Regions from separate parts of the Streptomyces sp. NPDC043427 genome, predicted to be linked through region 3. Evidence: riboswitches for the same ligand, from Rfam matches in the RefSeq annotation. Region 3 holds a riboswitch; each other region holds the start of a gene.
The links. A riboswitch is a leader RNA that binds a small molecule or an ion and turns the genes downstream of it on or off. The one in region 3 is predicted to bind cyclic di-AMP.

Region 1 (5,861 bases), on a different contig from region 3:
TGTTCACCGGCGTGAAGGTCCGCTCCTGGCCGCCGCACGCGGGCATGACGGCGAACGCGTACGTCGTCGACAACCCGGAACTCGCGGACCTCGCCGCGCGTTTCATCAAACAGATCGGCTTCACCGGGATCATCGACCTGGACCTGCGCTTCGACCGCCGCGACGGGCGGTACAAGCTCCTCGACTTCAACCCGCGCATGGGCGCCCAGTTCCGGCTCTTCGAGAACGAGTCGGGGGTGGACGTGGTCCGCGCCATGCATCTGGATCTGACCGGGCGCACCGTTCCGGAGGGGGAACAGCGAGCCGGCCACCGGTACATCGTGGAGAACATCGACCTGCCCGCCCTCCTCGCCTACCGCCGCGGCGGCTACACGACGCCGCACGCGCCCCGGCGGGCGAGCGGGACGGAGCTGGCCTGGCTGGCGGGTGACGACCTGCGGCCGTTCTTCACGATGCTCGCGCGCTTCGTGCGGCCGGGCGCGAAGCATCTCTATCAGCTGTGGCGGACCAACCGCCGCGGCAGCGGCAATTCCACGAAGTAGGCAAGACGTCCTGGGGAGGGACTTCGTGATCCAACCGGTAGCAGTCATCGGCGCCGGGCCCTTCGGCCTGTCGACCGCGGCCCATCTACGCGCTCGCGGCCTGCCCGTCCGTGTCTTCGGCGACCCCATGGTGAGCTGGCGCGACCACATGCCCGCAGGCATGCTCCTGAAGTCGACCCCGGTGGCCTCCAGCATCGACGCCCCGCAGCACGGCCACACCCTGGTCGACTACTGCGACGCGGCGGGGATACGGCGGCTGGTGACGGACGAGGACATCGTTCCCGTCGAGACCTTCATCGACTACGGGGAGTGGTTCCAGCAGAAGCTGGTGCCCGAACTGGAGCGGGTGCGGGTGGTGTCGGTGGACCGCAGCCCGGCCCAAGGCTTCGAACTGAAGCTGGACTCCGGAGAGCTGTTCACCGCCCGGGCCGTCGTCGTCGCCACCGGCCTGTCCGGGCTGGCCCACCTGCCGCCGGAGCTGGCCACGGCCGCGGCCGACGGACCCGCCCCCGCGGGCCCGGTCTCCCACAGCTCCCAGCACCACGACCTCACCCGCTTCTCCGGCCGGGAGCTGATCGTCGTCGGCGCGGGCCAGTCCGCGCTGGAGACCGCGGTACTGGCGGCGGAGGCGGGCGCGCGGGTCCGCGTGGTCTCGCGCGGACGCGGGCGGGTCGCCTTCGGCGCGCCCCCGTGGCACCAGCCCAGGCTGCGCCCCGAGTCGCCCTTCGGACGCGCCTGGTCGCTGTGGGCGCTGACCTACTACCCGCACCCCTATCGCCACCTGCCGGCCCAGGCCCGCCACTACCTGGTCCGCCGTGTCCTCGGGCCGCTCGGCGCCTGGTGGCTGCGCGACCGGTTCGAGGGCAAGGTGCGGGTCAGCGAGGTGGACCGGGTCGTGCGGGCGGACGCGACGCAGGACGGTACGACGCTGACGGTCACCACGCACGGCGGCCGCACGCAGCGGCTGTCGGCCGACCACGTCGTCGCGGCGACCGGCTACCGCGTCGACCTCGCCGCGATGGACTTCCTCGGCCATGAGCTGCGCACCGAACTCGCGGTGAGCCGTGGCACACCCAAGCTGGGCGCGGGATACGTGTCGTCGGTGCCGGGGCTGTACTTCACGGGGCTGCCGGCCGCGGCGTCGTACGGCCCGGTGATGCGGTTCGTGTGCGGCACGGAGTTCGCCTCACCGAGGCTGGCGCGGCATCTGGCGGCGGCGCACGGCTGAGACGGAGGGACACGAGCACCCCCTGGGGGTGAAAAGCCGATCGCCGCATGGGAGTTGAAAGTGGCGGCTGGGCGGCGATGGGCGCTGTCGCCGTCCGGTTCGCGCTGAGTGGAGGGGGGTGTCCTGTCCGTATTCTCTGATCATGGCCGCACCCACCGCATCTGACGAGCGCACCGCGTACTCACTCATCGCCACCGACCTGGACGGAACGCTGCTGCGCGGCGACGACACCGTCTCCGACCGGTCCTTCGCCGCGCTCGCGCGGGTGGCACGGGCGGGTGCCCAGCACCTCGTCGTCACGGGACGGCCGGCGCCCCGGGTGCGCCCGCTCCTCGACGACCTCGGCAGCGCGGGGCTCGCGGTGTGCGGGCAGGGCGCACAGGTCTACGACGCCGGCGCGGACCGGCTGTTGTGGTCCGTCACCCTGGACCGGGAGTTGGCGGAGACGGCGCTGGAGAAGGTGGAGGCCGAGGTGGGGCAGGTGTACGCCGCGGTAGACCAGGACGGCGTCGAGGGGCTCACGCTCATCGAGCCCGGGTATCTGATGCCCCACCCGACCCTGCCCGCCGTACGGGTCGGTCGGCGCGCAGACCTGTGGTGCGCGCCGATCAGCAAGGTCCTGCTACGCCATCCCGACCTGTCCGACGACGAACTGGCTGCGACGGCGCGCGGAGTGGTCGGCTCCCTCGCGACGGTCACCATGTCGGGACCGGGGACGGTCGAACTCCAGCCGTGCGGCATCACCAAGGCGACCGGCCTGGCGCTGGCCGCCGAGCACCTGGGTCTGAGCCCGGCGGACACGATCGCCTTCGGGGACATGCCCAACGACATCCCCATGTTCGACTGGGCGGCCCGAGGCGTCGCGATGGCCAACGCACACCCCGAACTCAAGGCCGTAGCAGACGAGATCACCACGTCGAACGAGGACGACGGCATCGCCGTCGTCCTCGAAGGACTGTTCCCCGAAGGCTGAGGGGGGCAGGCCTAGGGCCTCTCGTTTGGATCAGGCCGGATCAGGGAGCGGGGTCCGGCCTGATCCAAACAAAAAAGAACAAGCAGGGAACCAAAAGTTGTTGACCGGAAAGTAGCGTGCCGCCGCGTAGTTGCAGGCGGCCGTGATGTTCGCGATCGGGTCGTAGGGGTCGAACGACGTGCCGGGCACGTGGTAGGCCTGGAACGTCGGGTCGATGACCTGGAGCAGGCCCTTGGACGGGGTTCCGGCGGCCGCGTTGGAGTCCCACAGGTTGATGGCGTTGGGGTTGCCGGAGGACTCACGCATGATGTTGCGGTAAATGCCGTCGTAGGAACCGGGGATGCCCCGTTCGGCCATGATGGCGAGCGACGCTCGGATCCAGCCGTCGAGGGTGTTGGGGTAGCCCGTGACGGCAGCGGTCGTCAGGGTCGGGGTGGCGGCGGAGGCACTGGTCGCGCCGATGAGCGGCAGCGCGAGCACGGCGGCGCCGGTGCCGGCGACGGCGAGAGTGCGAACGAGTCGGGACGTGCGGGTGCGGCGGGGCAGGCCGGCAGCGGGCATGGTGAATTCCTCTCCGGCGCCTGCGAGGTGAGCTGTCGGGTTCGGGCTGGGAGGTGCCCGGCCGGGCCGCCGTACGGCGACACGGCTTCACCCCAAGCCGGTCCGGTGCGATGCCCGGCCCGGCGACTTACCTGGGTCCCCCGCTCCTGCCGTACGCGAGTGAGTTCGTCGATGGGTGGCGGCGGGCGGCGGCAGGATGAGGCGTCCGCCCGACAGGCCGGGAACGTATGCGAGAGCACATGTCGGGAACAAGTGGTGGATTGGCGTCTTGCCCTATTGACCTTGGTCTGAGGCGTATCGGGTGCTTGATCCTTTGCGGTTGCCAAGACTCAACTCGGGGGTGGGCAAAGGGGGGAGCTGACATGCGGCGCAGTGTCCGAATAAACCCGCACGTGACCCAATTCACTGCGCACATCTCCTCAGCTCATTTGCCGCCAAGGGGAATTGAGGATCCAATTGCGGCAAATAGGGCACTACGACTCCATGGCTGGATGACGACCGCGAGGTGGGGCATGAATCACTGCTCGCGGGTAAGTCGATGGATGTCCTGTCGTATCGGAAGATCAAAGACATAACGCCTGATTCCATACCGTCCGGACGGTATGGAATGTGGGAGGGCGGGGGGCATCAGTGATCGAAAGGTGACCGGATACGCTGACTTGAGTGATGGCAGCGACCTATCGACAAACCATGTAAGCGCCGGTAGACACCAGCAGACAGGAGACCCCTCGTGACCGTCGTCGGGCCGTTCGGGCTGAGCGTGCGGGACCAGGCTCTGGAAGCCGATGTCCAGGCCGGAATGGCGGCCGTCGAGGAAGGTTTGCTCGAAGCCACCAAGAGCGAGGTCCCGTTCATTACGGAGGCCGCGCAGCACCTCGTACGAGCGGGCGGGAAGCGTTTTCGGCCACTTCTTGTGATGCTCGCGGCGCAGTTCGGTGACCCGTACGCGCCGGGGATCGTGCCGTCGGCGGTGGTGGTGGAGCTGACCCACCTCGCCACGCTGTACCACGATGACGTGATGGACGAGGCCGAGGTGCGGCGCGGAGTGGACAGCGCGAACACGCGCTGGGGCAACTCCGTCGCGGTCCTCACCGGCGACTTCCTGTTCGCGCGGGCCTCGCACATCCTGGCCGACCTGGGGCCGGAGGCGGTGCGGGTCCAGGCGGAGGCGTTCGAGCGGCTGGTCACGGGCCAGATCCTGGAGACGGCGGGCCCCACGGACGGGCGCGACCCGGTCGAGCACTACCTGGACGTGCTGGGTGGCAAGACCGGCTCGCTCGTCGCGGTGTCGTGCCGCTTCGGGGCGATGATGTCCGGCGCCGACGAGACCGTGGTCGACGTCCTGACGCAGTACGGCGAGCGGCTGGGGGTCGCCTTCCAGCTCGCGGACGACGTGCTGGACATCGCCTCCGACTCCCACGAGTCGGGCAAGACGCCGGGGACGGACCTGCGCGAGGGCATCCCGACCCTTCCGGTGCTGCGGCTGCGCGAGCGGGCGGCCCGGCTCGGGCTGGCCGAGGACATCGCCCTGTGCGAGCTGTTGGACTCCGACCTGACCGACGACGCCCGGCACGCCGAGGCGCTGGCGGCCCTGCGCGCGCACCCCGCGCTGGAGCAGGCGCGGCAGGATGCGATCCGGTACGCCAAGGAGGCCCGGGCCGCGCTGGCACCGCTGAAGGAGTGCGATGCGAAGGTCGCGCTGATGGAGTTGTGCGACGCGGTGGTGCACCGGGCCGGCTAGGCCCCCTGTGCCCCCTGCGTCCCGTGCATCCTTCCCTGTGTCCCCTGTACCCCGTACATCCCGTACATCCCCTACGTCCCAGTACGTCCCCCGGCGCCTCTCGCCCTCTCGGAGCATCTGACGCTATGTGATGTATGTCACATTACCGGGCGGAGGTCGGCCCGTTCGGCGGCGTCACCTCGCACGACCCCTACGGGTCGGGGGGAGGCGCCGCCTCCTCATGTCATACCGCAGGCGTACGCGGAGTTGAGCCCGAGGGTTGACGAATCCCCTTGGTGGATTTGGTCAGATGGACACCACGGAAAACACCACTCCTCACCGATTCGGGTGAGAATGGCTGCTCGGGGTGGAACTCGCACACGCGGGATGGGCAGCCGCCGCCGACGACGGAGGTAAGGCAGACATGGCACCGTACGCATCCGACGACAGCACGACCGCCGGGGAGGGCGACGACCTGCGCGCCGGACGGCGCAAGGCCGCGCGGTACGTCGTCCCGGTCGCGGTCATGGGGGTGGCGGCGGCGACCATCGGGCTCGTCCCGGCGCTCGCCGACTCCGGTGACCCCGACCTGCCGAAGATCAGCGCGCAGCAACTCATAGAGAAAATCGCCAAGTCGGACGTGCAGCAGCTGTCCGGCACCGTGAAGATCAGCACGGACCTGGGGCTGCCCGACCTCGGCGGACTGGAGAGCGGTCTCCTCTCCGGCGCCACGCGGTCGGGCGGGGACGACGGATCGTCCGCGGACCCGTCCGCCAAGCTCACCGAACTGGCCTCCGGCACGCACACCCTGCGTGTCGCCGCCGACGGCCCGGACAA
Region 2 (5,861 bases), on a different contig from region 3:
GGGCGGCGAGGAGATCGTCCTCGCCTCCGACGCCGAGGGCGCGGACGCCGCGCTCGACCGTCTGGCGAAGCTGGTCTCCGAAGGCCTCGAGGAGCTGCCCGAGACCGTGTGAGCGTCGCTCGCAGCACGCGCGAAGCCGCGTCGCCCCTTCCGGGCGGCGCGGCTTCGCCGTTTCTCACGACGCTTTCAGGAGGAATTACCGCGGGCACACCCGGACGCGCGACCGGAAATTCTCGGCGCGCCGAAAAAAGGGCAGCGGAAATATGTCCCCACCGAATATCCCCCCTTTGTATACGGCCCCCGTGTTAATGCCGCTGGCCCGACATGTTTACGGGATGTTGCGAAGTCCTCACACGCTCCGGGCGCTCCCCGCCCAAAAAGCGCAGCCGGTGCGCGGCGGTCGCGCGCTCGGTGTGCAGCGCCGTGATCGTCCGCGCGCGCTCGCCGTCGCCGCGCGCCACCGCGTCCACGATCGCGCCGTGCTCCGCCCAGGACTCCACGGGGTCGGCCGGGGCGTCCACCGCGTACATCCAGGCGATCTTGTGGCGCAGCTGAGTCAGCGTGGAGGTCATCGCATGGCTGCCGGAGGCCTGGGCGAGCGTCTCGTGAAACCAGCTCCCCAAGGAGCGCAGGTCCTCGCTGTTGCCCCGTCTGGCCCGTTCCTGGCCCAGCCTGACGAGCCCGCGCAGCACCTTCAGGTGGGCCTCGGAGCGCCGCTGGGCGGCCCGGGAGGCACCGAGCGGCTCCAGGAGCATGCGCATCTCCAGCAGGTCGGCGGCCTCCTGCTCGGTGGGTTCGGCGACGCACGCGCCCGCGTGCCGCCGGGTCACCACGAAGCCCTCGGCCTCCAGCGTGCGCAGGGCTTCCCGCACGGGGACGCGAGAGACGCCGTAGCGGCGCGCGAGGAGTTCCTCGGTGAGCCGGCTACCGCGCTCGTAGACACCCGCGACGATGTCGTCCCGGATGGCCGTGCATACCGAATGCGCCGGAATACGCATGACCGACCTCCGCCTTAATCCCCGTGAAACGTCGACGATGGACGTGTGGTCAGTGACTCTATTGCAATGAGCCGGAATTTCCGATGGCGGGCCGGAATCCATGGATATTTTTTGGACAGCGGGGTCCCTGAAAACGCGAAAGCCCCGGCTCGGGGAGCCGGGGCCGCGGGATGTTCTGCGGTCTGTCGTCAGACGTTCAGGCCGTGCTGGCGGAGGTAGGCGACCGGATCGATGTCCGAGCCGTACTCCGGAGTCGTACGGGCCTCGAAGTGCAGGTGCGGGCCGGTCACGTTGCCGGTCGCACCGGACAGGGCGATCTGCTGCCCCGGGGTGACCTGCTGGCCCACCGAGACGCCGATGGACGACAGATGGCCGTACTGCGTGTACGTGCCGTCGCTCATCTTGATCACGACCTGGTTGCCGTAGGAGCCGCCCCAACCCGTCTGCACGACGGTGCCGGAGCCGACCGCGTGCACCGTGGTGCCGCTCGCGGCGTGGAAGTCGACGCCGGTGTGACTGCCGGAGGACCACAGGGAGCCGCCGGACTTGTAGCCGGTGGAGATGTAGGAGCCGGAGATCGGCGCCACGAAGGCGTTGAGGCGCTTGCGCTCGGCGGCGCGCACGGCACGGGCCTTGGCCGCGCGGACCTGCTCGGCCTCCTCGCGCGCCTTCTTGGCCTCCGCGGCGGCCTTCTTACGCGCGGCCTCCTCAGCCGCCTTCAGCTGGGCGGCCTCCTTCTGGGCGGCGGCCTGGGCGTCGACCCGGTCGGCGACCGCGTCGCCGACGGTGACGACGGGCATCAGGCCGGTCTGCTCGACGGCAGTGTCGGCGGCGAGCGCCGGTGCGCTCAGGGTGCCGATGACTCCGGTGGTGGCGAGCGCGGCGACGCCCGCGGCGCGGGCGGTGGTGCGCTTCATGCGGCTGGGACGACGGTGCTTCCCGGTGGCGCAGGTGAACGCCATGAAGATGAGTGGTCCTTTCCTTCCTTCTCGCCTACCGGGTTAGCTGACGGGTTCGGAGCAGGAAGGTCTCCTACGGGCCCCCTCGCGACACGCGCGGGCGTCCGATTCACCCCAGGGACTGCCTAGTTGGGTCCCCGGCTCCCCTGGCTCGCGCCGTACGGGGACTCGGCGATGACTGTCCGGTGCCGCGGTTGCGACGCATTGCCCGACGAACAGCCCGGATGACGCTAAGCGGGACCACTTTCAATCCTCAAACGGATCACGGCTTTTGTAGCGCATCCCACAGGCCAGACAGGCAACCTCTCCCCCAATTCGGACATCAGGGGCCCCTGGAGACGTTTCCGTCTCCAGGGGCCCCTGCGTTCCGCCGCTCGTGTGTGCCGCTACTCGGCGGACACCACCGTGACGGCGCCGATGCCGAGGGCCTCGACGGGCTCCTTGATCTGCGCGGCGTCACCGACGAGGACGGTGACCAGGCGGTCCACCGGGAAGGCGCTCACGGCGGCCGCGGTGGCCTCCACGGTGCCCGTCGCGGCCAGCTGCTGGTACAGCGTCGCCTGGTAGTCGTCCGGCAGGTGCTGCTCGACCTGGTCGGCCAGCGTGCTGGCGACGGCCGCGGCGGTCTCGTACTTCAGCGGCGCCACCCCGACGAGGTTCTGCACGGCGACATCGCGCTCGGTGTCGGTGAGACCCTCCGCCGCGAGCGTGCGCAGCACCGTCCAGAGGTCCTGCAGGGCGGGGCCGGTGTTCGGGGTGTCGACGGAACCGCTGATGGCGAGCATCGCGGCGCCCGAGCCGTCGGGGGCCGAGCGCAGGACCTGCCCGAACGCCCGCACACCGTACGTGTAGCCCTTCTCCTCGCGCAGCACGCGGTCCAGGCGGGAGGTGAGGGTGCCGCCGAGGCAGTACGTGCCGAGCACCTGCGCGGGCCACACGCGCGCGTGCCGGTCGGGGCCGATGCGCCCGATGAGCAGCTGTGTCTGGACGGCGCCGGGGCGGTCCACGATGACGACACGGCCGGTGTCGTCGGCGGTCACCGCGGGCACGGGCCGCGGCTGGGCCGAGGAGCCCGTCCAGGCGCCCAGGGTGTCGCCGAGGAGCGCGTCCAGGTCGACGCCGGTGAGGTCGCCGACGACCACGGCGGTGGCCGTGGCGGGGCGGACGTGCTTCTCGTAGAAGGCGCGTACGGCCGCGGAGTCGATGTTCTGGACCGTGTCCTCGGTGCCCTGGCGCGGGCGGGACATGCGCGACGTGACCGGGAAGAGCTCCTTGGAGAGCTCCTTGGCGGCGCGGCGGGAGGGGTTGGCCAGCTCGTGCGGGATCTCGTCGAGGCGGTTGCGGACGAGCCGCTCGACCTCGCTGTCCGCGAACGCGGGCGCCCTGAGGGCGTCGGCGAGCAGACCGAGGGCCTTCTCCAGGCGCGAGGCCGGGACTTCGAGGCTGAGGCGTACGCCGGGGTGGTCGGCGTGTGCGTCGAGGGTGGCGCCGCAGCGCTCCAGCTCGGCGGCGAACTCCTCGGCGGAGTGCTTGTCGGTGCCCTCGGAGAAGGCCCGGGCCGTGATGGTTGCGACGCCGTCCAGGCCGGCCGGCTCGGCCTCCAGGGGCGCGTCCAGGAGCACCTCCACGGCGACGACCTGCTGGCCGGGGCGGTGGCAGCGCAGGACCGTGAGGCCGTTGTCGAGGGTGCCGCGCTCCGGAGCCGGGAAGGCCCACGGCTTCGCGTCGCCCGCCTGGGGCTGGGGGTGGAAGTCCATCGTGGCGAGCTCGGTCACTGGGCCGCCTCCTCGTTCTCGTCCTGATCGGCGGGGGCTTCGGCGGCGGTCGGCTCGTAGACGAGCACCGCCCGGTTGTCGGGGCGCAGGCGGGCCTTGGCGACCTCCCGGACCTCCTCCGGCGTCACCTCCAGCACGCGCTGGACGGCGGTCAGGGCGAGCTGCGGGTCGCCGAACAGCACCGCGTAGCGGCAGAGTTCGTCGGCGCGGCCCGCGACCGTGCCGAGGCGGTCCAGCCACTCGCGCTCCAACTGGGCCTGGGCGCGTTCCATTTCCTCGGCCGTGGGGCCCTCCTCGGCGAACCGGGCGAGCTCCTCGTCGATGGCGGCCTCGATGACCGGCACCTCGACGTCACCGGAGGTCTTCACGTCGAGCCAGCCCAGGGAGGGCGCCCCGGCCAGCCGCAGCAGGCCGAAGCCGGCCGCCACCGCCGTGCGGTCGCGCCGTACGAGCCGGTTGTAGAGGCGGGAGGACTCGCCGCCGCCGAGGACGGTGAGCGCCAGGTCGGCCGCGTCGCACGCGCGCGTGCCGTCGTGCGGCAGCCGGTAGGCGGCCATCAGGGCGCGCGCGGGGACCTCCTCCTCGACGACCTCGCGCAGCTGCGCGCCGATGACGTCGGGCAGCGTGCCGTCGCGGGGCGCGGGCTTGCCGTCGTGGCCCTGGATCGAGCCGAAGTACTTCTCGATCCAGGCAAGGGTCTGCTCCGGGTCGATGTCGCCGACCACGGACAGAACCGCGTTGTTGGGCGCGTAGTACGTACGGAAGAACGCGCGCGCGTCCTCCAGGGTCGCCGCGTCCAGGTCGGCCATCGAGCCGATGGGCGTGTGGTGGTACGGGTGACCGTCCGGGTACGCGAGGGCGGTGAGCTTCTCGAAGGCCGTGCCATAGGGGACGTTGTCGTAGCGCTGGCGGCGCTCGTTCTTGACGACGTCCCGCTGGTTCTCCATCGACTCGTCGTCCAGGGCGGCGAGCAGGGAACCCATGCGGTCGGCCTCCAGCCAGAGGGCGAGCTCCAGCTGGTGGGCGGGCATGGTCTCGAAGTAGTTGGTGCGCTCGAAGCTCGTGGTTCCGTTGAGCGAGCCGCCGGCGCCCTGCACCAGCTCGAAGTGGCCGTTGCCCTTCACCTGGCCGGAGCCCTGGAACATGAGGTGCTCGAAAAGGTGAGCCAGGCCGGTGCGCCCCTTGACTTCATGGCGCGAACCGACGTCGTACCAGAGGCACACCGCCGCGACGGGGGTCAGGTGGTCCTCTGAGAGCACCACGCGCAGGCCGTTGGCCAGGCGGTGCTCGGTCGCTGTCAGGCCGCCGGAGCCTGCCTGGGCTGTGGCCGTGTGACCCATGGGCATGTACATCCCTTCGATCGCGGGAGCGGTCGTTCCGACCGCGGATTTCCTGCTGGTCCTGCCACTTTATGCAAGCGTGCGGACGGTCGGCGAAGTTCCCGGAGGTCGTACGCCGAGAGCGAGAAGCCGGTTGCGGGCGGCGATGGCGTAGCCTGCGGGCAGTCGTGCCGCAGGGCCGCCCCGGTGGGCGCACGCGGCGCCTCTCGGCGACGGCCGAGCGTTGCGCACCGGGTCCCGGCACGTGTTGTCAGTGCCACGGTCCACAATGGTCCACATCAGATCCCGTCAAACGCTTCAACCATGAGTGAGCCGAAGGCGACGTGAGCGCCCTGTAGGCGAGCGACCAGGAAACAGGAGGAGCCGGCAGCGATGGCCCGCCGCAGCACGAAGACCCCGCCGCCCGACGACTCGTACGAGGAGAAGATCCTCGACATCGACGTCGTCGACGAGATGCAGGGCTCCTTCCTCGAGTACGCGTACTCGGTCATCTACTCCCGTGCCCTGCCCGACGCCCGGGACGGCCTCAAGCCGGTCCATCGCCGCATCGTCTACCAGATGAACGAGATGGGCCTGCGCCCCGACCGCGGTTATGTGAAGTGCGCCCGCGTGGTCGGCGAGGTGATGGGCAAGCTCCACCCGCACGGCGACGCGTCGATCTACGACGCCCTGGTGCGCATGGCCCAGCCCTTCTCGATGCGGGTGCCACTCGTCGACGGGCACGGCAACTTCGGCTCGCTGGGCAACGACGACCCGCCGGCGGCCATGCGGTACACGGAGTGCCGCCAG
Region 3 (5,861 bases):
GGCAGCGGAAGTCGGTGCGCTACGGGGCACTCGTCACCCTCCTCACCCTCTCCGGACTCGTCATCCTCGCGCTCGTGCGCGAACAGACCGGCACGGAGGGGTTCCTGGTGGGGCTCGGCCTCGCCGTACTGCCTGTTCCGCTGCTCGTCGCGGCGTTCCGGTGGCTCGACCGGGTGGAGCCCGGCCCCTGGCACAACCTGCTGTTCTCCTTCGCCTGGGGCGCCTGCGCGGCCGCGCTGATAGCGATCGTGGCGAACAGTTTCGCGACAAGATGGATAGCCACGGCCACCGCCGACCCGTCCAGTGCGGACACCCTCGGCGCGACCGTCATAGCCCCCGTCGTCGAGGAGTCGGCCAAGGCCGCCGCCGTGTTACTCGTCTTCCTCTTCCGACGGCGGGACTTCACCGGCATCGTCGACGGGGTCGTCATCGCCGGGATCACCGCGACCGGCTTCGCGTTCACCGAGAACATCCTCTACCTGGGCACGGCCTTCGGCACCGACCAGCTCACCGGTGACAGCGGTATCGCCTCCGTGACGGCGGCGACGTTCTTCGTACGCGTCATCATGTCGCCCTTCGCGCACCCCCTCTTCACCGTCCTGACCGGCATCGGCTTCGGCGCCGCCGCGCTCGCCGGGGAGCGTCAGCAGGTGCGGCGGGTGGCGCTGCCGCTGCTGGGACTGCTGCTGGCGATGGGCATGCACGCGCTCTGGAACGGCTCGTCGTCCCTCGGCGAGTACGGGTTCTTCGCGGTGTACGGGGCGTTCATGGTGCCCGCGTTCGGGCTGCTGACATGGCTGGTCATCTGGACGCGGCAGCGGGAGCTGAGGACCGTCCGGCAGGAGCTGCCCGCCTACGCCTCCGCGGGATGGCTGACGCCGGCCGAGCCGTTCGCCCTCGGCTCGATGCGGGCACGGCGGCTGGCCCGCGAGTACGCCAGGCGCCACCACGGCAGGCCCGCGGCGCGGGCGGTGGCGCAGTACGAGGCGTACGCGACGTCCCTGGCGTTCCTGCGGCGCCGGGGGAACCGTGGCAAGGCGGGGGCCGACTTCGTCGTACGGGAGGCGGAGCTGCTGCGGGAGCTGTGGGGGCGGCGCGATGTGGCACGGCCCGCGCTGGACCATGCGGCGCGGGTGGCCGCCCCACCGGTACCGGTGGTCGCGCCGCCTTGGCCGGTGTACGGGGTGTACGGGTACGGGAACGGGCCCGGGGCGGGGTACGAGCATCCGGCGGCGCCTTACCCCGCGTACAACCCTTACCGCTCGTAGAGGGCAGCCGCCACAGGCAGTTCGGCACCGCCGGACAGGTCCTACGCCGAAGCTGCTGCCAGCTTCGCCACCTCCTGCTCCGTCAGCTGCAGTTCCGCCACGCCCAGCAGCGCCGGCAGTTGCTCGGCCGTGCGCGCGGAAGCGATCGGCGCCGCGACGGTCGGCTGGGCGGCGAGCCAGGCGAGGGCGACGGTGGCGACCGGGGCGTCATGGGCCTCGGCGATCTCGTCGAGGGCGGTCAGGACCTTGATGCCGCGCTCGGACTCGAGGTGCTTGGCAGCCGAACCGGCGCGCACGCTGTCCACGCTCGTACCGGGCCGGTACTTGCCGGTGAGGAAGCCGGAGGCCAGCGCGTAGTACGGGACGGCGGCCAGGCCGGCGCGGGAGGCGAGGTCGCTCAGCTCGCCCTCGTAGGTGTCGCGGGAGACGAGGTTGTAGTGGGGCTGGAGGGCGACGTACCGGGCGAGACCCTCGCGGTCGGAGAACTCCAGGGACTCGCGGAGGCGTACGGGCGAGATGTTGGAGGCGGCGATGTGCCGCACCTTGCCCGCCCGCACCAGCTCGTCGAGGGCGCCGATGATCTCCTCGACGGGCACCTCGGGCCTGTCGAAGTGCGTGTAGTAGAGGTCGATGTAATCGGTGTCCAGGCGGCGCAGGGAGGCATCGGCGGCGGCCTTGATGTTGGCCGCGCTCAGGCCCTGGTAGTCGGGGTGCTGACTGACCTTGGTGGCGATGACCACGTCGGAGCGGTTGCCACGGGCCTTGACCCACTTGCCGATGACGGTCTCGGACTCGCCGCCCGCGTTGCCCTCGGCCCAGGCCGAGTAGGCGTCGGCGGTGTCGACGAAGTTGCCCCCGGCCGCGGTGTAGGCGTCGAGGACGTCGAAGGAGGTGGCCTCGTCGGCGGTCCAGCCGAAGACGTTGCCGCCGAGGGCTAGCGGGAAGACCTCCAGGTCGGAGGAACCGAGCTTGCGAAGAGAAGAAGAAGTCATGCTCTACGTCAACGCGTTGACGGGAGGCACGCATTCCGCGCCTCCCGTCAACGGTTCGTAACATCCGGGAGACCTCACCGACTCCCGGAAGATCTACGTCAGGGGTTGATCCCCTTGCTGCGCAGCCACGCCGACGGGTCGATGCCCGTGCTGCTGCCGCCCGGGTGGACCTCCAGGTGGAGGTGGGCGCCGGTGACGTTGCCGGTGGCGCCGACGCGGCCGATGACGTCGCCCGTGGCGACCTTCTGGCCGACGCTGACGTTGATGGAGGACTGGTGCGCGAACCAGAGCTCCGTACCGTCGTCGAGCGTGAGGATCGTGCGGTAGCCGTAGGAACCGGCCCAGCCCGCCTCGGTGATGGTGCCGCTGTGGATGGCCTTGATGAGCGTGCCGGTGGGCGCCGCGAAGTCGAGGCCGGTGTGGTAGCCGGAGGACCAGTAGGAGCCGGCCTGACCGAAGGTCGAGGTGATGGTGTACGAGGAGGTCGGCAGCGTGTACTCCTTGGCCAGCTCGGCCAGGCGCTCGGCCTCGGCCTTCCGCTGCTTCTCCTCCTCCGCCTTCTTCTTGGCGGCGGCGGCCTTGGCCTTGGCCTCCTGCTCCGCCTTCGCGGCGGCGGCGTCGGCGGCCTTGGCGGCCGCGGCCTCGGCGGCGGCCTCCGCCTTGCTCTCCAGCTGGCCCTGCTGCGACTCGGCCTGGGCCATGATGCGGCTGCGCAGCGACTCACCGGCGTCGGTGGCGCTCTGGGTGGTGTCGTCGACGCCGACGCTGCTGAGGGCGTCCGCGGCGTCCCGAGTGTCGTCCTGGGGGTCGTCCGTCAGGAGCGAGCCGACGGAGGGCAGGTCGGGCACGGAGATGGAGACCGGCGGCTTGCCGGTGTTGGCGCTGGCCATGCCGCCCGCGCCGACGGCGGCGATGACGCCGACGCCCAGGACGGTGGAGCTGCGGGCGAGCCCGCCACGCTGCTTGGCGACACGGTGCCGGCCACGTACCGGGCGAATGGACTCCGCGGTGGGATTCCACTCCTCCCAGGGGCCCTCGTCGTTGCGGTAGTCGCCGTAGCCGAAGATCTCGGTACTGCGGCGGCTCGGCGCGTGCGGAGCCTCGGGGGCAGGCGGGTTGGACGCCACGAAGGCGTGCTCCTTTCCTTCCGTGACGCCTACCGGGTTAGCTGACGGGTTCGGAGCGGGAAGGTCTCCTACGCGCGTATACCTGCCGTGACTTCACGGCGGCATCCACGTGATTCACCCCAAGGTGGTGGTTCCCCGGTTCCCTTGCGGGATTCGGCGCGTGAGCACGGAGCCGTCTCTTGTGACGGCTGGGACGACCGCGCTGCGTTATCGAACGTTAATAGACACGAGGTCAGGTTTCCAAGCTGTTCCTCTTGATCATTAACATTTTCACCCTGGACTTACGACCCATGAGCGGTGAAAAACGGGCGAGTTGACCACGTGGTGGATCCCTCACGGTTCTGACGGTGCGTCAGTTGTTATGCGGAGCGGGGCGGCCCACTCACACCCCGTGACTGCGCTCGTTCACACCCCCAAACGCACCGATGGCCGGGATCCGTGAGAATCCCGGCCATCGGCCTTCAGTAGCGGGGACAGGATTTGAACCTGCGACCTCTGGGTTATGAGCCCAGCGAGCTACCGAGCTGCTCCACCCCGCGTCGGTGATTCCAGTGTACGGCATCCGCGGGGTGCGAAGCACACGGGTATTGCGGTGACGGGGGATCAGCCGAGCAGATGGCGGTTCGGGGCCATGGCCCGCTCCGCGTACTCCGGCACGACGACGACCTCGACACCGCCCGCCACCAGCACGCCCGTGCCGTCGGCACCCTCGACGAAGGTGTCCGGCTCACGCCAGGCCGTGACGACCCGCCCCACCCCCGCGTCGAGGATCAGACGGGCGCAGGGCGCGGGCCGGGACGCGCGGCGGGCGCAGGGTTCGAGACTGCTGTAGACGGTGGCGGACGCGAGCCTGGGGTCGGCCGGGTCGATCTTCGCGAGGGCCGCCTCCTCCGCGTGCACGAGGGGATCGCCGCCCTCCCGGGAGTACCCGCGCGCCAGTTCGGTCCCGTCGGCCGCCACGACCACGGCGCCCACGCTGAAGGCGCCCTCCGACGGCGGACACAGCTCCGCGAGGTGACAGGCGAGGGCGAGCCAGTGCCGGTCGGCGGGGGCGGCCACCCCCGCACTGCCGGGTGCCGTCGGCTCGTAGCGCATCAGTACGACGTCCTCGATCTGCCGGGTCTCCACGAGTCGCAGTCGTCCGCCCTGGTAGGCACCGGACCCGAACAGCCGGGGCGCGCTGGGGTCGCCCACGAAGAGGGGCGCGAGGACGAGCTGGAGTTCGTCGGCGAGTTCCTGCTGAAGCAGCTGGGTGTGGATGGTTCCGCCGCCCTCGACCATGAGCCGTCGCACACCGCGTACGTCGTGGAGGTGTTCCAGGATCCGGCGCCAGTCGAGTTCGGCGCCCAGCGCCACGACCTCGGCGCCGGCGTCGATACCGGCCCGCCGGGCCCGTTCCGCGCCCTTGTCCGTCGTACAGAGGACCTTCTCCCCGCCCGTGTGCCAGAACTGCGCCGCCGGATCCAGCTCGCCCGAGCCGCTGACCGTGACCTTCAGCGGGAACTCGGGCTTCCCCGCGGCGACACGGGCCGCGCGCCGCTCGGGCGAGTTGACCAGCAGCCGGGGGTTGTCGGCGCGGATCGTGCCGGCGCCGATCAGGATGGCGTCGACGGAGGCCCGTACCTCGTCGACCCGGTCGAAGTCGGCCGGGCTGGAGAGCAGGAGCCGCTCGGGGCCGGTGTCGTCCAGGTAGCCGTCGAGGGAGACCGCGGCGGACAGCAGGACGTAAGGGAGAGGCATCTACGCACTCCATCGTGAGGACGGGAGCATCTGAGGACAGAGGCACCGTGGGCGGGAGCGTCCGGGGCTTGGTTCAAGTTTGAAACAAACCTACACTGGTGACATGACGACCCGCTGGCTCACCCCCGAGGAGCAGCGCGCCTGGCGCGCGTACATCGCCGCCACCATGCTCCTGGAGGACGCGCTCGACCGGCAGCTCCAGCAGGAGGCCGGCATGCCGCACATCTATTACTCCATCCTGGCCACCCTGTCCGAGACACCGGAACACCGGCTGCGCATGACGGACCTCGCCGAGGAGCTGAAGATCACCCGCAGCCGGCTGACGTACGCGGTGGCGCGCCTGGAGAAGGACGGTCTGCTACGGCGTGAGGGATGCACGTCGGACCGCCGCGGCAGCCTCGCCGCGCTGACCGAGGAGGGGCTCGCGGTGCTGGAGCGGACGGCGCCGGGTCACGTGGAGACCGTACGCGCCCACCTCTTCGACCACCTCGACCCGCAGCAGGTGACCCAGCTGGAGGAGATCTTCACGGGGATCATGAAGGGACTCCAGGGAGACGGGCCGAGGGACGGCTCGGGGGACCTGCCGTGGCTGCGGCGTTCATCCACAGGGTGTGCAGGAACGGGCTGAGCCAGGAGTCGAGGCAGACCGTGGGGCACCCCACAAACCGGTTGCTTCAAGTTTCAAGCAGAGGTAGGGTCCCGACTCGAGGATGTGCTTCAAATCTGAAGCAGAC
Region 4 (5,861 bases), on a different contig from region 3:
GCCCCTCGGGAGAGAGGTGCAGCCGGTCGTGATCCCAGGCCCGGCGGTCCTGGACGGACTTCAGGGACCACAGGTCGAGCACGGGACAGCCGTACCGGTCGGCGATGGCGCGGACGTGCCCGTTGTAGGTGGCGATCTTGCCACGCAGGTGCTTGAGCACGGGGATGCCACGGGTGTCGAAGCCGGTCGTCACCATCACCGTGCCGGCCACCGCGGTCAGCGCCGTGATCGCCTGCTCGAAGCGCTCGGCGACCTCGTCCGGGTCCGTGCCGGGGCGCAGGATGTCGTTGCCGCCCGCACAGAAGGAGACCAGGTCCGGCGCGAGCGCGACGGCCTGCGGGAGTTGGTCCGCCACGATCTGGTCGAGGAGTTTCCCCCGGACCGCGAGGTTGGTGTACTCGAAGTCGCCCTCGGGCCGCCGGTCCGCGAGCAACACCGCGAACCGGTCGGCCCAGCCGACGAACGCCCCGTCGGGGCCGGGGTCGCCGACGCCCTCGGTGAAGCTGTCCCCCACCGCCACGTACGACCCGATCACTGATCTGCTGTCATTCTTCGAATCGTCTGCCACAGCAGTTCATGATTCACCCCCGAATGTGACCTACGCGACCGTAGGCAGGGGTTGACGGGCGGTGAGATAAGCCACTCCTAAAGAGTTTGCCAATCCGGGAATAAGGCCCACACCCGGAAGCCGCTGATACGGAAGTGGCTCCACGTCGTGCGGAACGCGAAGTGGCCGCCGGTGTACGGCTCCAGGTCGGTGTAGTCGAAGACGAGCCGCCCGTTGCTCCACCAGCGGACCGTGGAACCGGCCGACACGATGCGGACGCGGTTCGGCTCGTTCGCGACGAGCAGCGGCTCGGTGCAGTCGTGGAGCAGGGGGCGCACCCCGGCCTGGCCGACGTAACGGCGCAGTCGGGTGGTGGTGTTGGAGTTGGCGCCGTAGCCGACGTAGTACGTCTTGAGGTAGTCGTACTCGGCGAGCGCGCCGCCGCGCCGGGTGGCGAAAAGGTCGTCAGGAGAGCGGACGTCGACGGCGTTCCAGAAGTTGTTGAGGTCCGAGACGCGGTCGTTGAGGCCTCCGGCGGAGACGGGTGTGGCGGTGTACTCGATGGCGTAGGGGCCCGCGAGCGGTTTTCTGAACCAGATCGTGGCTCCGGCGGGTACGTCGACCTCCAGGGTTCCGCGGGAGGCGGTGACGATGCCGCCCTGCTCGAGTTCGACGGCCCACTGACGCAGGCCGTGACGGAAGTCGTCGTGGGCGATGAGGCGGCGGTGGCGGGGCGCGGCGCTCGCGGTGGTCACGGGGGCGAGGGCGGCCAGGGCGGCGCCGGCGGCGAGGGCACCGAAGGCTCTGCGCGTGCTCGTCACGGGTAACAGCTCCTCAGCGGGGCGGGACTACGGATGGAAAGCGCTTGCCGTCTGACGGGGATCACCTTCCCCCGCCTCCGCCCCCGCTGTCGACACCCCTGACGCCACCGCCACAGGACCGCAACGCGGCGATCGTCCACGACCGTGCCCGGACATACCGAAGGCCGGACCCGGGGATCGGGGGTCCGGCCTTCGGCAGCGTGTCAGGCAGATGGTGGCGCGGTCCGTCAGCCGACGGTGACGCCGTGCGAGCGGAGGTAGGCGACCGGGTCCACGTCCGAGCCGTAGTCCGGGGTCGTCCGGATCTCGAAGTGCAGGTGCGGTCCGGTCACGTTGCCGGTCGCACCGGAGAGGCCGATCTGCTGACCCTCGGTCACGGCCTGGCCCGCGGAGACGGAGATCGAGGACAGGTGGGCGTACTGGGCGTAGTAGCCGTCGTTCAGCTTGATGACGACCTGGTTGCCGTATGCGCCGCCCCAGCCCGCGGAGACGACCGTGCCCGCGGCCACGGCCTTGAGGGACGTGCCGGTCGGGACGACGAAGTCGACGCCGGTGTGGTAGCCGCTGGACCACATGCTGCCGGCCATGTGGTACGGGGTGCCGATGGTGGCGCCGACCACGGGGAGGGTGTAACCGCTGCCGGTGGAGGCGCCGTTGGACTGGGTGGCCGTGGTGGTCTTGGCGGCGGAGGACTTCGAGGACGTGGAGGTCTTCGAGGTCTTCGACGACTTCGAAGACTGCGGCGAGGTCGAGGACTTCGACGTCTTCGACTCCGAGGAGGAGGTCGTGCCGGTGCTCGTCTCGGCCTTCTTGCCCAGGGACAGCTTCAGGCCGGGGTGAATGAGCGACGGGTCGGAGCCGACGGTCTCGCGGTTGTCGGCGTAGAGCTTCTTCCAGCCGCCTCTGACGTGCTGCTCGTCGGCGATCTTCGAGAGGTAGTCGCCGGAGCGCACCGTGTAGATCCGGGCGCTCGCGGGGTCCGAGGCGGTCTTCTTCTCGGCCGCCTTCTTCTCCGTTACCGGAGCGGACTGGACGGCCTTTTCGGGAGCGGACTGGGAAGGCGCGGCGTGGGCGCCGGTGGCCCCGAGAAGGGGGAGGGCGAGCGCGGCGCCGCCGGTTCCGGCGACAGCGATGGAGCGGGTGAAACGTTGGGCCTTGGGACGGCGGTGCTTACCCTTCGCGGGCATGGCGAATTCCTCTCCGGCGCCTGCGAGGTGAGCTGTCGGGTGCGAGCTGGAGATGCCCGGCCGCGCCGAGGCGCGGCTTAACCCCAAGCCGTTCCGGGAACCGGAACAGGCGGTCTTACCTGTGGGTCCCCCGCTCCTGCCGTGCACGGGTCAGTGTGTGCGGTTCTCCGGACGGCGGCAGGATTGGGCGTCCGTCCGGATTGGTGGCGAACGTAAGCGACCAGGACGCAAAGGAACAAGCGGAGGGTTGCGCGGGAATGCGTTTCTCGTGATCCGCTGTGAGAATTCCCGGTGACACTCCGTGTAGTACGAAGGCACCGGTTCCTGTGAAAGCCCTTGGAAACCACATGAATTACGTGGACATGACGAGCAACTCACGGTCACGGATATGACGCTAATCACGTGACGTCGCTCCAGACCCCTTTCTTTCAGAGCGAGTTGGGATTAACCCCGCAATTCAGACAGAACTCTCAGATGCGACGCAGCCGGAGAACTGCCGCATCCAGGTCGCCCCGCAGTCCGGTACGCCATCCGTGATGCAACAGCACCGCCCCTCGATGAATTTCACCCGTTTCGAGGCATTCGTACGATGCTGTCGGGTCGAGCCCGCGCAGCCGCAGCGCCGGCACGGGCTCGCCGTGGTGCTGCGCCTGGAGCCAGGCCAGGACGACGGACTCGTCCCCGCGGACGTACTGCACGGCGCTGAGTCCGCCCCGCGGGGGCCGCAGCCGGTGGAGATCGCCGTGCTGCACCAGCGGGCGGATCTTCTTGTAGAGCTCCACCCACTCCCGGGCCTCCGCGAGCTCCTCCTCGGCCCACTGGGCGAGGTCGCCGCCGACTCCGAGGACGCCCGCCATGGCGCTGACGAACCGGAAGCGCAGGGAGCTGACCCGGCCGTTGAGCTGGGCGTTGGGGCTGTCGGTGACCCAGGCGGCCATGACCCGCGCGGGGTGGATCTGACTGAAGCCGTGCTGGATGGCGAGCCGGTCGAGGGGGTCGGTGTTGTCCGAGGTCCACACCTGGTCCGTACGGCTCAGCACCCCGAGGTCGATCCGGCCGCCGCCACCCGAGCAGGACTCGAAGGCGACACCCGGGTGGGCCGCCCGCAGCCGGTCCAGCAGGGCGTAAAGGGCGTTGACGTGGTCGACCCAGAGTCGCTGCGGGTAGCCCTCACCGGGCCAGCCGGCGTCGGTGAAGCAGCGATTGAAGTCCCACTTCACGTAGTCGATCGGGGCACTGGAAAGAAGGCTGTCGAGCTGCCGCCAGAGGTAGTCCTGGACATCCGGGCGGGCGAGGTTCAGTACGAGCTGATTGCGGAACTCCGTCCGCTTTCGTCCCGGTTGGTACTGCACCCAGTCGGGGTGCGCCCGGTACAGCTCGCTGTCCGGGTTCACCATCTCGGGTTCGACCCAGATGCCGAACTGCATCCCGAGCGCGTGGACGTAGTCGGCGAGCGGCTTCAGCCCGCCGGGGAAGCGGTCGGGGTTGGGCCGCCAGTCGCCGAGCCCGGCGCGGTCGCTGGTGCGCGCCCCGAACCAGCCGTCGTCGACCACGAACAGCTCGACGCCGATGGCCGCGGCCCGCCGCGCCAGCGTGGCCTGCTGCTCCTCGGAGATGTCGAACTCGGTGGCCTCCCAGGAGTTGAACAGCACGGGCCGGTCCCGGTCCGCGTCGGGAACGACGTAGGTCCGCTGGTAGCTGTGCCAGGCCCGGCTCGCCCCGCCGAAGCCGCCGTCGCTCCACAGGCCCGCGAAGACCGGCGTGGTGTGGACCTCTCCTGCCGCGAGCCGCAGCAGGCCCGAGTCGTCGTATCCGGCACCGCCTGTGATCTGCACGCGCGCGTCGGGAAGCTGGGCCACGGCGATCCGCCAGGAGCCGGACCAGCCGAGCGCGCAGCCGTAGACCTCGCCGCGCTCCTCGGTCGCGTCGGTGTCGAGGGCGACCCAGGGCAGGTGCTGGTGACCGGTGTGACCGCGCCGGCTCCCGATCACCTTCTCACCGTAGGTGAGGGGGGAGGACGTCAGCCGGGACTCGGCGGCCCAGCGGCCGTGCAGGTGCGACAGGCGCCAGCCCTCGCGGTCGGGCAGGGTCCAGGTGGCGGAGTCGGCGCGCAGCAGCTCCAGGGGCTCGGGTCCCTGGTTGTCGAGGGTGACCCAGCGCTCGACCACGTCGTCGCGCATCCGGTAGTGCAGCGTGACGACCAGCCCGGCGTCCCGGAAGCGCAGGCGCAGGAGGTCGCCCTCGGTGTCGTACGCCTCGAAGCGCCACTCGGTGCCGCGTCGCTCGTCGGTGCGCACGGACAGCGCGGGGCGGGTGAAGCGGGGGCCGCCCTCGACGGGGTACTCCTCGCGGCCGTCGAGCGGGGACTCGAAGGGCCAGTAGTCGGGCAGCGGGCGGACGGCCAGTGCCTCGGCGTCCGCCATGGCGATCGAGGGGCCCCAGTGCAGGTGGAGCAGCTCGTCGTCCTCGGTGACGTGGACGGCGTAGCTGCTCGTGGGTCCCGAGAGCAGCCACGTACGGCCGTTTTCCGCGATCTCCAGCATGAGGCCTCACAGGTCCGAACAGGTGCGATCAAGCACCAACATCATCAAGGCCCGAGGGCGTCACCTGCAACGTCTGTGGACAACTCGTCGTCGCGGGGTGTCGCTCCAGGACCGGCCTGTGGACAACTCGTTGGCCTCCACACCGGTGTCGTATGGTCGAGACCGCACCCCGTCGGCCCTTCGACGAGCCGCGCAGGCGGGGCCGACTGGGAGGAGCCCCCGTGACGCAGCAGGTCCCGTCGACCGAACCCGAGCTGGCAGGAGTGCGCAACTTCCGCGACGTGGGCGGACTGCCGACGGCGGACGGACGGCGGGTGCGGTACGGGGTGCTGTTCCGCAGCGGCCATCTCGCGCACGCCACCGACGAGGACGCCGCGTTCCTCGCCTCCCTGGGCCTGCACACGATCTTCGACTTCCGCAACGCGGCGGACCAGAAGCTGGAAGGGCAGGACGTCGAGCTGCCGGGCGTGCGCAATGTGAACCTGCCGCTGTCCGACCCGGCGGACGGCGCCGAGTTCTGGAAGATGGTCCGTGACGGTCACGTCGACCAGCTGCGCGAGATCCTCGGCGACGGCAAGGCCGCCCAACGGATGATCACCTCGTATCGCAAGATCATCAAGGAGCGCACGGCCGAGCAGTCCCAGGTGCTGCACGCGCTCGCCGAGGACAGCGTCCCGGTCCTGATGCACTGTGCGGCCGGCAAGGACCGCGCGGGGTTGTCCATAGCCGTGACGCTGCTGGCCCTGGGCGTGGAGCGCGAGGC

Region 1: linked by a shared signal. The riboswitch ahead of AC067M_RS36875 (transglycosylase SLT domain-containing protein) and the one ahead of AC067M_RS32990 (M23 family metallopeptidase) in region 3 are both predicted to bind cyclic di-AMP.
Region 2: linked by a shared signal. The riboswitch ahead of AC067M_RS15135 (M23 family metallopeptidase) and the one ahead of AC067M_RS32990 (M23 family metallopeptidase) in region 3 are both predicted to bind cyclic di-AMP.
Region 4: linked by a shared signal. The riboswitch ahead of AC067M_RS28980 (M23 family metallopeptidase) and the one ahead of AC067M_RS32990 (M23 family metallopeptidase) in region 3 are both predicted to bind cyclic di-AMP.

Annotation. Positions count from the first base shown of each region.
Region 1 is NZ_JBWKCC010000032.1:113,552-119,412, forward strand. Features, by position in the region: gene AC067M_RS36860 (carboxylate--amine ligase) at 1-542, shown strand, start outside; gene AC067M_RS36865 (NAD(P)-binding domain-containing protein) at 568-1,770, shown strand; gene AC067M_RS36870 (HAD family hydrolase) at 1,913-2,743, shown strand; gene AC067M_RS36875 (transglycosylase SLT domain-containing protein) at 2,774-3,304, opposite strand; cyclic di-AMP (ydaO/yuaA leader) riboswitch at 3,307-3,472, opposite strand; gene AC067M_RS36880 (polyprenyl synthetase family protein) at 4,035-5,045, shown strand; gene AC067M_RS36885 (LolA family protein) at 5,449-5,861, shown strand, end outside.
Region 2 is NZ_JBWKCC010000007.1:130,550-136,410, reverse strand. Features, by position in the region: gene AC067M_RS15145 (HPr family phosphocarrier protein) at 1-112, shown strand, start outside; gene AC067M_RS15140 (GntR family transcriptional regulator) at 306-998, opposite strand; gene AC067M_RS15135 (M23 family metallopeptidase) at 1,187-1,960, opposite strand; cyclic di-AMP (ydaO/yuaA leader) riboswitch at 1,975-2,141, opposite strand; gene AC067M_RS15130 (M16 family metallopeptidase) at 2,344-3,732, opposite strand; gene AC067M_RS15125 (M16 family metallopeptidase) at 3,729-5,078, opposite strand; gene AC067M_RS15120 (DNA gyrase/topoisomerase IV subunit A) at 5,445-5,861, shown strand, end outside.
Region 3 is NZ_JBWKCC010000027.1:12,469-18,329, forward strand. Features, by position in the region: gene AC067M_RS32980 (PrsW family intramembrane metalloprotease) at 1-1,268, shown strand, start outside; gene AC067M_RS32985 (aldo/keto reductase) at 1,310-2,260, opposite strand; gene AC067M_RS32990 (M23 family metallopeptidase) at 2,359-3,387, opposite strand; cyclic di-AMP (ydaO/yuaA leader) riboswitch at 3,399-3,556, opposite strand; tRNA gene AC067M_RS32995 (tRNA-Met) at 3,853-3,926, opposite strand; gene AC067M_RS33000 (dihydrofolate reductase family protein) at 3,991-5,127, opposite strand; gene AC067M_RS33005 (MarR family winged helix-turn-helix transcriptional regulator) at 5,231-5,755, shown strand.
Region 4 is NZ_JBWKCC010000021.1:46,709-52,569, forward strand. Features, by position in the region: gene AC067M_RS28970 (SGNH/GDSL hydrolase family protein) at 1-535, opposite strand, end outside; gene AC067M_RS28975 (DUF6250 domain-containing protein) at 646-1,368, opposite strand; gene AC067M_RS28980 (M23 family metallopeptidase) at 1,596-2,555, opposite strand; cyclic di-AMP (ydaO/yuaA leader) riboswitch at 2,560-2,721, opposite strand; gene AC067M_RS28985 (alpha-galactosidase) at 3,026-5,098, opposite strand; gene AC067M_RS28990 (tyrosine-protein phosphatase) at 5,320-5,861, shown strand, end outside.